Regions from separate parts of the Streptomyces sediminicola genome, predicted to be linked through region 3. Evidence: predicted binding sites of a transcription regulator. Region 3 holds the regulator's gene; each other region holds the start of a gene.

Region 1 (4,332 bases), 890 kb from region 3:
GGTCATCGGCGCCATGGCGATGCGGTTGGGGACGGTCAGCCCGTTGAGGGTGACGGGGCGGGCCAGCAGCCGGGCGGCGCGGGCGGCGGCTTCGGACGCCTCGGGGGCGGTGGCGGTCACGTGGGGGCTCCTCGGTCGAGGGAGTACCGGCGGGTATGTGCGCGCGCATGCATCGCACGCGTCCGGGACAACCGGCCGTCCCGCGCGGGCATTCCGCGCTCCGGCACCGCCCCGTGTGATCCCCGGCACATCCAACTCCCCGGCGCCACCGTCCCCTTGGGCCGCGCCCGGGTCCGAAGACGGCGCGAGGGCGGCACCCCCTGCCGGAACAGGGGATGCCGCCCTCGGATGCGCGGGACGCGACCGGACGGGTCCGGTCAGAAGTCCATGTCACCGCCCGGCATGCCGCCGCCGGCCGGCGCGGCGGCCTTCTCCGGCTTGTCGGCGATGACGGCCTCGGTGGTGAGGAACAGCGCGGCGATGGAGGCGGCGTTCTGCAGCGCGGAACGGGTCACCTTCGCCGGGTCGATGATGCCCTCGGCGATCATGTCGACGTACTCGCCGGTCGCGGCGTTCAGGCCGTGGCCGACCTGGAGGTTGCGGACCTTCTCCACGACGACGCCGCCCTCGAGACCACCGTTGACGGCGATCTGCTTCAGCGGGGCCTCCAGCGCGAGCTTCACGGCGTTGGCGCCGGTCGCCTCGTCGTCCTGGAGCTCCAGCTTCTCGAAGACCTGGGAGGCCTGCAGCAGGGCCACGCCGCCACCGGCGACGATGCCCTCCTCGACGGCCGCCTTCGCGTTGCGGACGGCGTCCTCGATGCGGTGCTTGCGCTCCTTGAGCTCCACCTCGGTGGCGGCACCGGCCTTGATGACGGCCACGCCGCCGGCCAGCTTCGCCAGGCGCTCCTGGAGCTTCTCGCGGTCGTAGTCCGAGTCGCTGTTCTCGATCTCGGCGCGGATCTGGTTCACGCGGCCCTGGACCTGGTCGGCCGAGCCGGCACCGTCGACGATGGTGGTCTCGTCCTTGGTGATGACGACCTTGCGGGCCTTGCCCAGCAGGTCCAGCGTGGCGTTCTCCAGCTTGAGGCCGACCTCCTCGGAGATGACCTCGCCGCCGGTGAGGATGGCGATGTCGCCGAGCATGGCCTTGCGGCGGTCGCCGAAGCCCGGGGCCTTGACGGCGACGGACTTGAAGGTGCCGCGGATCTTGTTGACCACCAGGGTCGACAGGGCCTCGCCCTCGACGTCCTCGGCGATGATCAGCAGCGGCTTGCCCGACTGCATGACCTTCTCCAGGAGCGGCAGCAGGTCCTTGACGTTGCCGATCTTGGAGTTGGCGATCAGGATGTACGGGTCGTCGAGGACGGCCTCCATACGCTCCATGTCGGTGGCGAAGTACGCCGAGATGTAGCCCTTGTCGAAGCGCATACCCTCGGTGAGCTCCAGCTCCAGACCGAAGGTCTGGGACTCCTCGACGGTGATGACGCCTTCCTTGCCGACCTTGTCCATGGCCTCGGCGATCAGCTCGCCGATCTGGGTGTCGGCGGCGGAGATGGAGGCCGTGGAGGCGATCTGCTCCTTGGTCTCCACGTCCTTGGCCTGCTCCAGCAGGGCGGCGGAGACGGCCTCGACGGCCTTCTCGATACCGCGCTTGAGGGCCATCGGGTTGGCGCCCGCGGCGACGTTGCGCAGGCCCTCCTTGACCAGGGCCTGGGCGAGGACGGTGGCGGTGGTCGTACCGTCGCCGGCGACGTCGTCCGTCTTCTTGGCGACTTCCTTGACCAGCTCGGCGCCGATCTTCTCGTACGGGTCCTCGAGCTCGATCTCCTTGGCGATGGACACACCATCGTTGGTGATCGTGGGGGCGCCCCACTTCTTCTCGAGGACGACGTTGCGGCCCTTGGGGCCGAGCGTCACCTTGACGGCGTCCGCGAGCTGGTTCATGCCGCGCTCGAGGCCGCGCCGTGCCTCCTCGTCGAACGCGATGATCTTGGCCATGTGAAGTGGTCCCTCCAGGACTGGGGGTGATTCCTTCGGACCGCGCCCGCGCCCGCGACGGACGGCTCGCGTGCCTCGTGGTTCCTTCCCCACCCGGCCCGCGGGCCTCACCGACCCGGTCCTCGTTGTCACTCTCACCTTCAGAGTGCTAACGCAATGATTAGCACTCGACCCTGCCGAGTGCAAGCGCCTCCGGGCGATCCGCGGCCCGGCTCCGCCGCCCGCGAACACCGGGGAGCCCCCGCCCGGGACGGCCCGAAGGGCCCGCACCCCGTGGGGTGCGGGCCCTTCGGAGAAGAACCGTTCGCTTTCGGTGGCCGTACGTCTCAGGCGCTGAGGCGGACCATGTCGGCCTGCGGGCCCTTCTGACCCTGCGAGATCTCGAACTCGACCCGCTGGCCTTCTTCGAGGGTGCGGTAGCCGTCCATCTGAATCGCGCTGTAGTGGACGAAAACATCCGCACCACCGTCGACCGCGATGAAGCCGTACCCCTTCTCCGCGTTGAACCACTTGACGGTGCCCTGAGCCATGCCTAACTCCCCTATTACTGGCCCTTGCACAGATCCGCACTTCGCGGACCCGGGTCAGACCTCACCCCCCGTGCTTGGGGGCGTGCGCCGGAACGCGTCGACCGCGGCCGAATGTATCTGCCCAACTGCCGTCTGCAACAGGTCAATCGGACGAGAAATCTGGACGCGCCGGGCCAGGAAAGTGGCGAGAATTCGGTTGAATTCCGGTCAAGTCGGGCCACACAAAGGCCACAAAAGCCGCGAATGCCGCCCAGACTTTGGCTGCATCTTGTCGGGCGTACGGCAGGAATTCAGGGTCCCCGAACCGTCGGAGGAGACCGCGTTCCCCAACTCTACCGTGCTCAACCCCATGGAATTGCCCCCTCCGCTTCTCTCACGGAGGGGGCAGGTCCCGCGCACGGCGGGTCACCGCCATTACCTTTGGTAACGGCCAGGGTCGGTCAGCCGCCGGCGACCGCCGGGATGATGGAGACGCCCGCGCCGTCCGGGGTCGCCGTCTCCAGCCCCTGCTCGAAGCGGACGTCGTCGTCGTCGACGTAGACGTTCACGAAGCGGCGCAGCTTGCCCTGGTCGTCCAGGACGCGGGCGGCGATGCCCGTGTGGTTCTTCTCCAGGTCGGAGATGACCTCGGCGAGGGTCGCGCCCTCGGCGCTGACCTCGGCGCGGCCCCCGGTGTAGGGGCGCAGGATGGTGGGGATGCGGACGGTGACACTCACGGGGGAACCTCCGGAAGGGGTGGCGGACCGACGGGCGCGGGAGCTGCGCGTCCAGCCCCCGCCGCCCGACGACGAGGGGACGGCGGGGCGGTGGCTCAGCCGAGGCCGGCCGCGCGGAACGACTCCAGGCTGGGGCGGATCGTGGCGGTCAGGCCGGTGTCGGCCACCGCGTCCAGGGTCTTGAGCCCGTCGCCGGTGTTGAGCACGACGGTGGTCAGGGTGGGATCGAGGACGCCGCTCTCGACCAGCTTGCGGGTCACGCCGACGGTCACGCCGCCGGCGGTCTCCGCGAAGACGCCCTCGGTGCGGGCGAGCAGCCGGATCGCGTCCACGATCTGCGCGTCGGTCACGTCCTCCACGGCGCCGCCGGTGCGGCGGGCGATGTCGAGGACGTAGGGGCCGTCGGCCGGGTTGCCGATGGCGAGGGACTTGGCGATGGTGTCCGGCTTCTGCGGGCGGACCACGTCGTGTCCGGCCTTGAAGGCCGCGGCCACCGGCGAGCAGCCCTCGGCCTGCGCCCCGAAGATCTTGTACGGCCGGTCCTCGACCAGGCCCAGGGAGATCAGCTCGCGCAGCCCCTTGTCGATCTTCGTGAGCTGGGAGCCGGAGGCGATCGGGACCACGATCTGGTCCGGGACGCGCCAGCCGAGCTGTTCGCAGATCTCGTACGCGAGGGTCTTGGAGCCCTCGGCGTAGTAGGGCCGCAGGTTGACGTTGACGAAGCCCCAGCTCTCGCCGGCCGGGTCGCCGATCAGCTCGGAGCAGAAGCGGTTCACGTCGTCGTAGGTGCCCTCGATGCCGACGAGGTCACCGCCGTAGACCGCGGCCATGACGACCTTGCCCTGCTCCAGGTCGTGCGGGATGAAGACGCACGAGCGCAGTCCGGCGCGGGCGGCGGCGGCGCCGACGGCGCCGGCCAGGTTGCCGGTGGAGGAGCAGGACAGGGTGGTGAAGCCGAAGGCGCGGGCGGCCTCCAGCGCCTGGGCGACGACGCGGTCCTTGAAGGAGTGCGTCGGGTTGCCGGAGTCGTCCTTGACGAACAGCCCGCCGGTGACGCCGAGTTCGGCGGCGAGGCGGTCGGCCCGC
Region 2 (4,332 bases), 2.0 Mb from region 3:
CCTTGGTGACCGTGATGCGGCGGGCGGTGCCGAGCACGTCCAGGCCGACCTGGTCGAGCTTGAGGCCGACCTCCTCGGAGATGACGGTGGCGCCCGTGAGGACGGCCATGTCCTGGAGCATCGCCTTGCGGCGGTCGCCGAAGCCGGGGGCCTTCACCGCGACGGCGTTGAAGGTGCCGCGGATCTTGTTCACGACGAGGGTGGAGAGGGCCTCGCCCTCGACGTCCTCGGCGATGATCAGCAGCGGCTTCGAGGCGTTGGCCTGGATGACCTTCTCCAGCAGCGGCAGCAGGTCCGCGATGGAGGCGATCTTGCCCTGGTGGATGAGGATGTAGGGGTCGTCCAGGACCGCTTCCATCCGCTCCTGGTCCGTCACGAAGTACGGCGACAGGTAGCCCTTGTCGAAGGCCATGCCCTCGGTGAAGTCCAGCTCCAGGCCGAAGGTGTTGGACTCCTCGACGGTGATGACGCCGTCCTTGCCGACCTTGTCCATCGCCTCGGCGATCAGCTCGCCGACCTGCTGGTCCTGGGCGGACAGCGCGGCGACGGCGGCGATGTCGGACTTCTCCTCGATCGGACGCGCGGTGGCGAGGAGGTCCTCGGCCACGGCGGCGACGGCCGCGTCGATGCCCTTCTTCAGCAGCGCCGGGGAGGCACCCGCGGCGACGTTCTTCAGACCCTCGCGGACGAGCGCCTGGGCCAGGACGGTCGCGGTGGTCGTACCGTCACCCGCGATGTCGTTGGTCTTGGTCGCCACCTCCTTCACCAGCTGGGCGCCGAGGTTCTCGTACGGGTCCTCGATCTCGACCTCGCGGGCGATGGTGACGCCGTCGTTGGTGATGGTCGGGGCGCCGAACTTCTTGTCGATGACGACGTTGCGGCCCTTGGGGCCGATCGTCACCTTCACGGTGTCGGCGAGCTTGTTGACGCCGCGCTCGAGGGCGCGACGGGCGTCCTCGTCGAACTTCAGGATCTTCGCCATGGGAGCGTGAGCCCTCTCGGAAATCTAGAAAACTGACTGCGCCCCGGGCGCCCGGCTTCTTGTCGTCCGCGGGGGCCAGGGGCGCAGCTGCTGAGCAGGAGTCGAGGTGAGTCGACTTACTTCTCGACGATCGCGAGCACGTCGCGGGCCGAGAGGACGAGGTACTCCTCGCCGTTGTACTTCACCTCGGTGCCGCCGTACTTGCTGTAGAGCACGACGTCGCCGACGGAGACGTCGAGCGGAAGACGGTTACCGTCCTCGAAGCGGCCCGGGCCCACGGCCAGGACGACGCCCTCCTGGGGCTTCTCCTTGGCGGTGTCCGGAATGACCAGGCCCGAAGCCGTGGTCTGCTCGGCGTCGAGCGGCTGGACCACGATGCGGTCCTCGAGCGGCTTGATGGCAACCTTGGAGCTGGCGGTCGTCACGATCCGACCTCCCCCTTCGGAGATCTCACGGGGTTAACTGTCTGAGGTGGCGACCAGGTCGATCCGTCGTCGCGGGTGCCGGACCTGCCCGTCGCTTTGTTGGCACTCTCCTGGGGGGAGTGCCAGACCTGAGACTATGACCGCGATTAGCACTCGGTCAAGCGGAGTGCCAATTCCCCGCGTCGCGTCGCCGGGCCGGGGGTCAGAGGTAGTCCTCCAGCCGCCCCACCGCCAGCCCCTGTTCCCCGATGGTCCGCAGCAGCCGCAGCGTGGTCTCGCCGGGCGGTGGACCGGCCGGCTCGTCCGGGTCGACGGCGATGATGTCGCCGGGCCGCAGCCGCTGCTCGCCGCCGGTGAAGACGAGGTCGCCGCCCGCGCCGGCGGTCGCGCGCCACAGGACGAGCGCGGTGACGCCGCAGTCGGCGGCGGCCCGCAGGGTCGTGGTGTCGTACGTGCCGTGGGGCGGGCGGAGCAGGTGGGGGCGGATGCCGAAGCGGGAGTCGAGCTTGCGCCGCTGGCCGCAGATCTCGGCGCGCTGCCCGGCGTAGGGCAGTCCGCGCAGGGAGCGGTGTTCCAGGGTGTGGTTCTGCAGGCTCGCGCCGACCGAGCGCAGCCGGGCGAACCGGCCGTAGGCCGGGCCGGCGACGTTCTCGGTGAGGAACAGGGTGACGGGCAGCCGGTGTGCGCGGATCACGTCGGCGAAGCCGGGGTCGCGCTCGGCCCCGTCGTCGTAGGTGAGAAAGACCACCCGGTCGGTGGTGGGGACGCGGTCCACGACCGGCGGCAGCGCCGCGTCCGGCACCTCGGCGCGCGCGGCGGGCTTGCCGGCGGCGGCGTCGGGGGCGGGGCCCGGGGAGGGGGCGCAGCCGGCGAGGAGCAGGGCCACGAGGGCGGCCGTCGGGGCGGCGCCGGCGGTCCGGAACCGCCCCCGCCTCACAGGTAGTCCTCCAGCCGGGCGACGGCGTAGCCCTCGGCGGTGACCTTGTCGAGGAAGCGCCGGGCGAGGTCGGTCATCGAGCCGTCCCAGTCGGCGTGGCCGCGGAAGTGGCTCAGGACGATGTCGCCGGGGTGCAGGCTCCGGTCCCACTCGCGGTACTCCCAGTGGTCGACGTAGACCTCCTCGTCCCAGATGGGCGCGTAGCGGATGCCGCAGGACTTGGCGGCGGCGAGCGTGTCGCGGTTGTAGTTGCCGTACGGCGGGCGGAAGAGGACCGGGCGCGTGCCGTACTGCTTCTCCATCACGTCCTGCATCCCGCAGATCTCCCGCCGCTGCTGCTCGTAGGAGAGCGCGGGGAGGTACGGGTGGGTCAGGGTGTGGTTGTTGAGGGTGACGCCGAGGTCGCGCATCTTCCGGAAGTAGCCGTAGTCGTCCTTGATCTCCTCGTCGGTGAGGAAGACGGTGTACGGGACCTTCAGCTCGTGCATCATGCGCAGGAACTCCGGGTCCTTCTCGGCGCCGTCGTCGATGGTGAGGAAGACGACCTTGTCCTCGGTGGGGATGGTGGTGAAGACCGGCGGCAGGTCCTCCTGTCCGTCCACCTCGAAGCCCGCGCGCGCGGTGATCACCGGCTTCTCGGCGGGGGGCGGGGGTGCCACGAGGGGGGCCCGGCCGAGGTTCCAGCGCTTGGCCGCGGCGACGACGGCCGCGCGTTCGGCCCGCGCCTTGGCCTCGGGGCCCTCCTGGGCGCCCGCGGGGGGCGCCTGGAGGGGCTGCCGGGCCGGGGTGTCCCGCTCGGGGGACGCGTCCTGCGCACAGCCGGAGGCGAGGGCCGCGACGAGGAGCGCGGCGAGACCGCCGCACATCCGGGCCCCCGGCGTGGACGCCCGGAGGAAGCGTCTCGCCCGGCTTTTGTCATTTTGTACGACTACTCGCATGGTCTCGGATCCTGACAGCGCCCGGCCCCGTGTCCGGCCCGACACCCGCGCCGTGCGCGCGGCTTCCACCGACTGGCCCACAATGACCCGGTGAAAGACCCAGAAGCCCTCCACGCGCTCCTCACGCCCGAAGGCCGTGCGCTCCTCGACGAGGTCCGCGGCACCGATCCCGCCCGAGAACTCGCGGTCGCCACCCGCCTGCGCCGCACCCACCCGCCGGACCTGGTCTCGGCCGCGCTCGGCCAGGCCCGCCTGCGGCAGCGGGCGGTGGCCAAGTTCGGGACGGAGGACGCCGGGAGGATGTTCTTCACCCCCCACGGCGTCGAGCAGTCGACCCGCGCGAGCGTCGCCGCCCACCGCGCCGGACGGCTGGCCGCCCTCGGGGTGCGGTCGGTGGCCGACCTGTGCTGCGGGATCGGCGGCGACGCCATCGCGCTGGCCCGCGCGGGCATCCGGGTGCTGGCCGTGGACCGCGATCCGGTGACGGTGGCGGCGGCCCGCGCCAACGCCCGGGAACTGGGCCTCGACGCGCTGATCGAGGTGCGCGAGGCGGACGTCACCGACGTCGGCACGGGCGGCTGCGACGCGGTCTTCGTCGACCCGGCCCGGCGCGGCACACGGCCCGGCGGCGGCCGGATCTTCGACCCCGAGGCGTACTCGCCGCCGCTCTCCTGGGCCGTCGGCGCGGCCCGCACCGCACCGCGCGCCGCGGCGCTGAAGCTCGCCCCCGGCATCCCGCACGAGGTGGTGCCCGAGGGCGCCGAGGCCGAGTGGATCTCCGACGGCGGCGAGGTCAAGGAAGCCGTGCTGTGGTTCGGCACCGAGCCCGGCACCGTACGGGCCACGCTGCTGCCGGGGCCGCGCACGCTGCTCTCCCGGCGCCTGCCGGACCCGCCGGTGCGCCCGCCCGGCCGCTACCTCTACGAGCCGGACGGCGCCGTCGTCCGCGCCCACCTCGTCGCCGAGGCCGCCGAACAGGTCGGCGGCGGGCTGCTCGACCCGACCATCGCCTACGTGACCTCCGACACCCTGGTGGCGACGCCGTACGCG
Region 3 (4,332 bases):
CATGACCGACGACGACGTCCACGCCGACCGGTACCTGATCGCCGAGGAGATGCTGTCGGCGGCCGGATTCGACTGGTACGAGGTGTCCAACTGGGCCGCCTCCGAGGCGGGCCGCTGCCGCCACAACGAGCTGTACTGGACGGGCGCCGACTGGTGGGGCGCGGGCCCCGGCGCCCACAGCCACGTGGGCGGGGTCCGCTGGTGGAACGTGAAGCACCCCGCCGCCTACGCCGCCGCCCTCGCCGAGGGCCGCTCGCCCGGCGCCGGCCGCGAACTGCTGACCGACGAGGACCGGCGGGTGGAGCGCGTGCTGCTGGAGCTGCGGCTGCGCGAAGGCGTCCCGCTCGGCCTGCTGCGGCCGGCCGGGCTCGCCGCCGCCCGCCGCGCGCTCGCCGACGGACTGCTGCGCGGCGGCCCGTACGAGGAGGGGCGCGCGGCGCTCACCCTGCGCGGCCGTCTGCTGGCCGACGCGGTGGTCCGCGACCTGGTCGACTGAGCCGGACGGTACGGGGGCCGGCGCGAGGGCCGGTCAGGGCGCCGTCGGCGCCGGACCCCGGGCCGACCGCGGCGCGGGCCGGTCGGGGCGCGTCGCGGGCCGGTCGGGCCGCGGCCCCCGGGCGACCCGCCGACCGGTCAGGGCGCCGTCCTGTGGGCGACCCGCCGTCGCGTCAGGCGCCGTCCCCTGGGCGACCGCCGTCGGGTCAGGGGGCCGTCACGTGGTCGATGAGGCGTTCCACGCTGCCGAGCAGCGACGGCTCCAGGTCCTTGTACGACCGCACCCGGCCGAGGATCGCCTGCCAGGCCGCGCCCGTGTTCTCCGGCCAGCCCAGTGCCCGGCACACCCCCGTCTTCCAGTCCTGGCCGCGCGGCACCCGGGGCCAGCCGGGGATGCCCAGCGAGGACGGCTTCACGGCCTCCCAGACGTCGATGTACGGGTGGCCCACCACGAGCGCGTGCTCGCTGGTGACCGACTCCGCGATCCGCCACTCCTTCGTGCCCGGCACCAGATGGTCCACCAGGACGCCGAGGCGGGCGTCCGGGCCGGGCGCGAAGGCGTCGACGATCGCGGGGAGGTCGTCGACGCCCTCCAGGTACTCCACGACCACGCCCTCGACGCGCAGGTCGTCGCCCCAGACCTTCTCGACCAGCTCGGCGTCGTGCCGGCCCTCCACGTAGATGCGGCCGGCCCGTGCCACCCGGGCGCGCGCGCCGGGCACCGCCACCGAGCCGGACGCCGTCCGCGTGGGCCGTACCGGGCCGGAGGGCGGCCGTACCAGCGTCACCGCCCTGCCCTCCAGCAGGAACCCGCGGGGCTCCATCGGGAAGACCCGGCGCTTGCCGAAGCGGTCCTCCAGGGTCACGGTGCCCGCCTCGCAGCCGGTCACCGCGCCGCAGAAGCCGGTGCCGGGCTCCTCGACCACGAGTCCGGGCTCGGCCGGCACCTCCGGCACGGGCTGCGGCTTCTTCCACGGCGGGGTCAGATCGGCGGAGTACTGGCGCATTCTGCCGACGATACGAGGAACGGACCGGACGTGATCACCGCGACACGCCGAAGCGGACCGCCAGGGCGTCGCGCTGCGCGCGCACGAACGCCGCGTCGACCACCGCCCCGTGGCCCGGAACGTACCGGGCGTCCTCGCCACCGAGCGCGAGCAGCCGGTCCAGGGCGGCCGGCCAGCGCGACGGCACCGCGTCCGGGCCCGCCTGCGGGGGCCCGGACTCCTCGACGAGGTCCCCGCAGAGGACCACCGCCGGATCGCCCGGCACCAGCACCGCCAGGTCGTGGCCGGTGTGCCCGGGGCCCACGGCGGCCAGCACCGCCCGCGCCCCGCCGCCGAGGTCCAGCGTCACTTCGCCCTCCGTCTCCCGCACGGCCCCGGGCAGCGCGTCCGCCGCCTCCCGCGCCGCGCGCGCGTCCAGGCCGTGCGCCACCGCGTCCGCGACCAGCTCCTCCCGGCCCCCGGTCAGCGCCGCGCCCACGCCCGGGGCCCCGTACACCCGCGCGTCCGGGAACGCCCCCGCCCCCAGGACGTGGTCGAAGTGCGCGTGGGTCAGCGCGAGATGCGTCACACGCGCCCCCGCCGTCCGCTCCGCCCACGCCCGTACCCCGGCCCCCTCGGCCAGGCACGACCCGGCGTCCACCGCGAGGACGCCGCCCGCCCCGAGGACCAGCCCCACCGTGCAGTCCCAGCCCGGCAGCCGCCGCCGTACCACGTGGGCCGTGATCCTCTCCCACCCCGGCTCTTCCCAAGTCACCGTCATGCGGCGACGCTAGCGGTCCGGTCACCCCGCGCGACGGCGTGTGCCCCGGCCTTGCCCGGGGCGTACCCGACGGCCGTACACTGGGCCCGGGAAGACTGGCACTCGAACACGGTGAGTGCCAGGGGGAACACCGGGCGAAGGCGATCTGGAGGTGTGTTGCGCGATGCTCAGTGAACGCAGGCTCCAGGTGCTGCGCGCCATCGTCCAGGACTACGTGGGCACGGAGGAGCCGGTCGGCTCCAAGGCGCTCACCGAGCGGCACAACCTCGGCGTCTCCCCGGCCACCGTGCGCAACGACATGGCGGCCCTGGAGGACGAGGGGTTCATCGCCCAGCCGCACACCAGCGCCGGGCGCATCCCGACCGACAAGGGCTACCGGCTGTTCGTCGACAAACTGGCCGGCGTCAAGCCGATGACCGCGCCCGAGCGGCGGGCCATCCAGGGCTTCCTGGACGGCGCCGTCGACCTCGACGACGTGGTGGCCCGCACCGTGCGGCTGCTGGCGCAGCTCACGCGGCAGGTCGCGGTCGTGCAGTACCCGTCGCTGACCCGTTCGACGGTGCGCCACGTGGAACTGCTCGCGCTGGCGCCTGCGCGGCTGATGCTCGTGCTGATCACGGACACCGGCCGGGTCGAGCAGCGGATGGTGGACTGCCCGGCGCCGTTCGGGGAGGCGTCCCTCGCCGACCTGCGGGCACGGCTCAACAGCCGGGTCGCGGGCCGCCGGTTCACGGACGTGCCGGGCCTGGTCGAGGATCTGCCCGAGGCGTTCGAGGCCGAGGACCGCGGTACGGTCTCCACCGTGCTCTCCACTCTCCTGGAGACGCTGGTCGAGGAGAACGAGGAGCGGCTCATGATCGGCGGGACCGCCAATCTGACCCGCTTCGGGCACGATTTCCCCCTGGTGATCCGCCCCGTCCTGGAGGCGCTGGAGGAGCAGGTCGTGCTCCTCAAGCTGCTCGGCGAGGCGCAGGAACCGGGCGTCACCGTGCGCATCGGTCACGAGAACGCCCACGAAGGACTCAACTCCACGTCCGTCGTGTCGGTGGGCTACGGTTCGGGCGGCGAGGCGGTTGCCAAGCTCGGCGTGGTCGGTCCGACCCGCATGGACTACCCGGGAACGATGGGAGCGGTACGCGCAGTGGCACGGTACGTCGGACAGATCCTGGCGGAGTCTTAGGTGGCCACGGACTACTACGCCGTACTCGGCGTGCGACGCGACGCGTCCCAGGACGAGATCAAGAAGGCGTTCCGCCGGCTCGCGCGCGAGCTGCACCCGGACGTCAACCCCGATCCGAAGACGCAGGAGCGTTTCAAGGAGATCAACGCCGCCTACGAGGTGTTGTCGGACCCGCAGAAGAAGCAGGTCTACGACCTCGGCGGAGACCCCCTCTCGCAGGCCGGCGCCGCCGGTGGCGCGGGCGGCTTCGGCGCGGGCGGCTTCGGGAACTTCTCGGACATCATGGACGCCTTCTTCGGCACGGCGTCGCAGCGCGGGCCGCGCTCGCGCACCCGCCGGGGCCAGGACGCCATGATCCGCATCGAGGTCGAGCTGGACGAGGCGGCCTTCGGCACGACCAAGGACATCCAGGTCGACACGGCCGTCGTCTGCAACACCTGCAACGGTGAGGGCGCCGCGCCCGGCACCTCCGCGCAGACCTGCGACATGTGCCGCGGCCGGGGCGAGGTCTCCCAGGTCACCCGGTCCTTCCTGGGCCAGGTCATGACCTCGCGGCCCTGCCCGCAGTGCCAGGGCTTCGGCACCGTGGTGCCCACCCCGTGCCCCGAGTGCGCGGGCGACGGCCGCATCCGCTCCCGCCGCACCCTGACGGTGAAGATCCCGGCCGGTGTGGACAACGGCACCCGCATCCAGCTCGCCGGCGAGGGCGAGGTCGGCCCCGGCGGCGGCCCGGCCGGCGACCTGTACGTCGAGATCCACGAACTGCCCCACCAGACCTTCCAGCGGCGCGGCGACGACCTGCACTGCACGGTCACCATCCCGATGACCGCGGCGGCCCTCGGCACCAAAGTGCCCCTGGAGACCCTGGACGGCCTGGAGGAGGTCGACAT

Evidence for each region. The regulator HrcA, encoded in region 3, represses chaperone genes, less so after heat shock. The targets are predictions, from matches to a motif close to TTNGCACTCNGNNNNNCNGAGTGCNAA.
Region 1: the regulator HrcA is predicted to act here: its motif matches at 2,161-2,187, upstream of groL (chaperonin GroEL).
Region 2: the regulator HrcA is predicted to act here: its motif matches at 1,554-1,580, upstream of groES (co-chaperone GroES).

The regions. Positions count from the first base shown of each region.
Region 1 covers NZ_CP144555.1:3,854,275-3,858,606, reverse strand. The annotation lists gene VM636_RS16965 (NADH:flavin oxidoreductase) at 1-120, opposite strand, end outside; gene groL (chaperonin GroEL) at 378-2,000, opposite strand; gene VM636_RS16955 (cold-shock protein) at 2,327-2,530, opposite strand; gene VM636_RS16950 (MoaD/ThiS family protein) at 2,971-3,246, opposite strand; gene thrC (threonine synthase) at 3,342-4,332, opposite strand, start outside.
Region 2 covers NZ_CP144555.1:2,771,331-2,775,662, forward strand. The annotation lists gene groL (chaperonin GroEL) at 1-982, opposite strand, end outside; gene groES (co-chaperone GroES) at 1,099-1,407, opposite strand; gene VM636_RS11920 (polysaccharide deacetylase family protein) at 1,610-2,344, opposite strand; gene VM636_RS11925 (polysaccharide deacetylase family protein) at 2,341-3,210, opposite strand; gene VM636_RS11930 (methyltransferase domain-containing protein) at 3,373-4,332, shown strand, end outside.
Region 3 covers NZ_CP144555.1:4,740,850-4,745,181, forward strand. The annotation lists gene hemW (radical SAM family heme chaperone HemW) at 1-496, shown strand, start outside; gene VM636_RS20800 (DUF3097 domain-containing protein) at 702-1,502, opposite strand; gene VM636_RS20805 (MBL fold metallo-hydrolase) at 1,537-2,262, opposite strand; gene hrcA (heat-inducible transcriptional repressor HrcA) at 2,426-3,442, shown strand; gene dnaJ (molecular chaperone DnaJ) at 3,443-4,332, shown strand, end outside.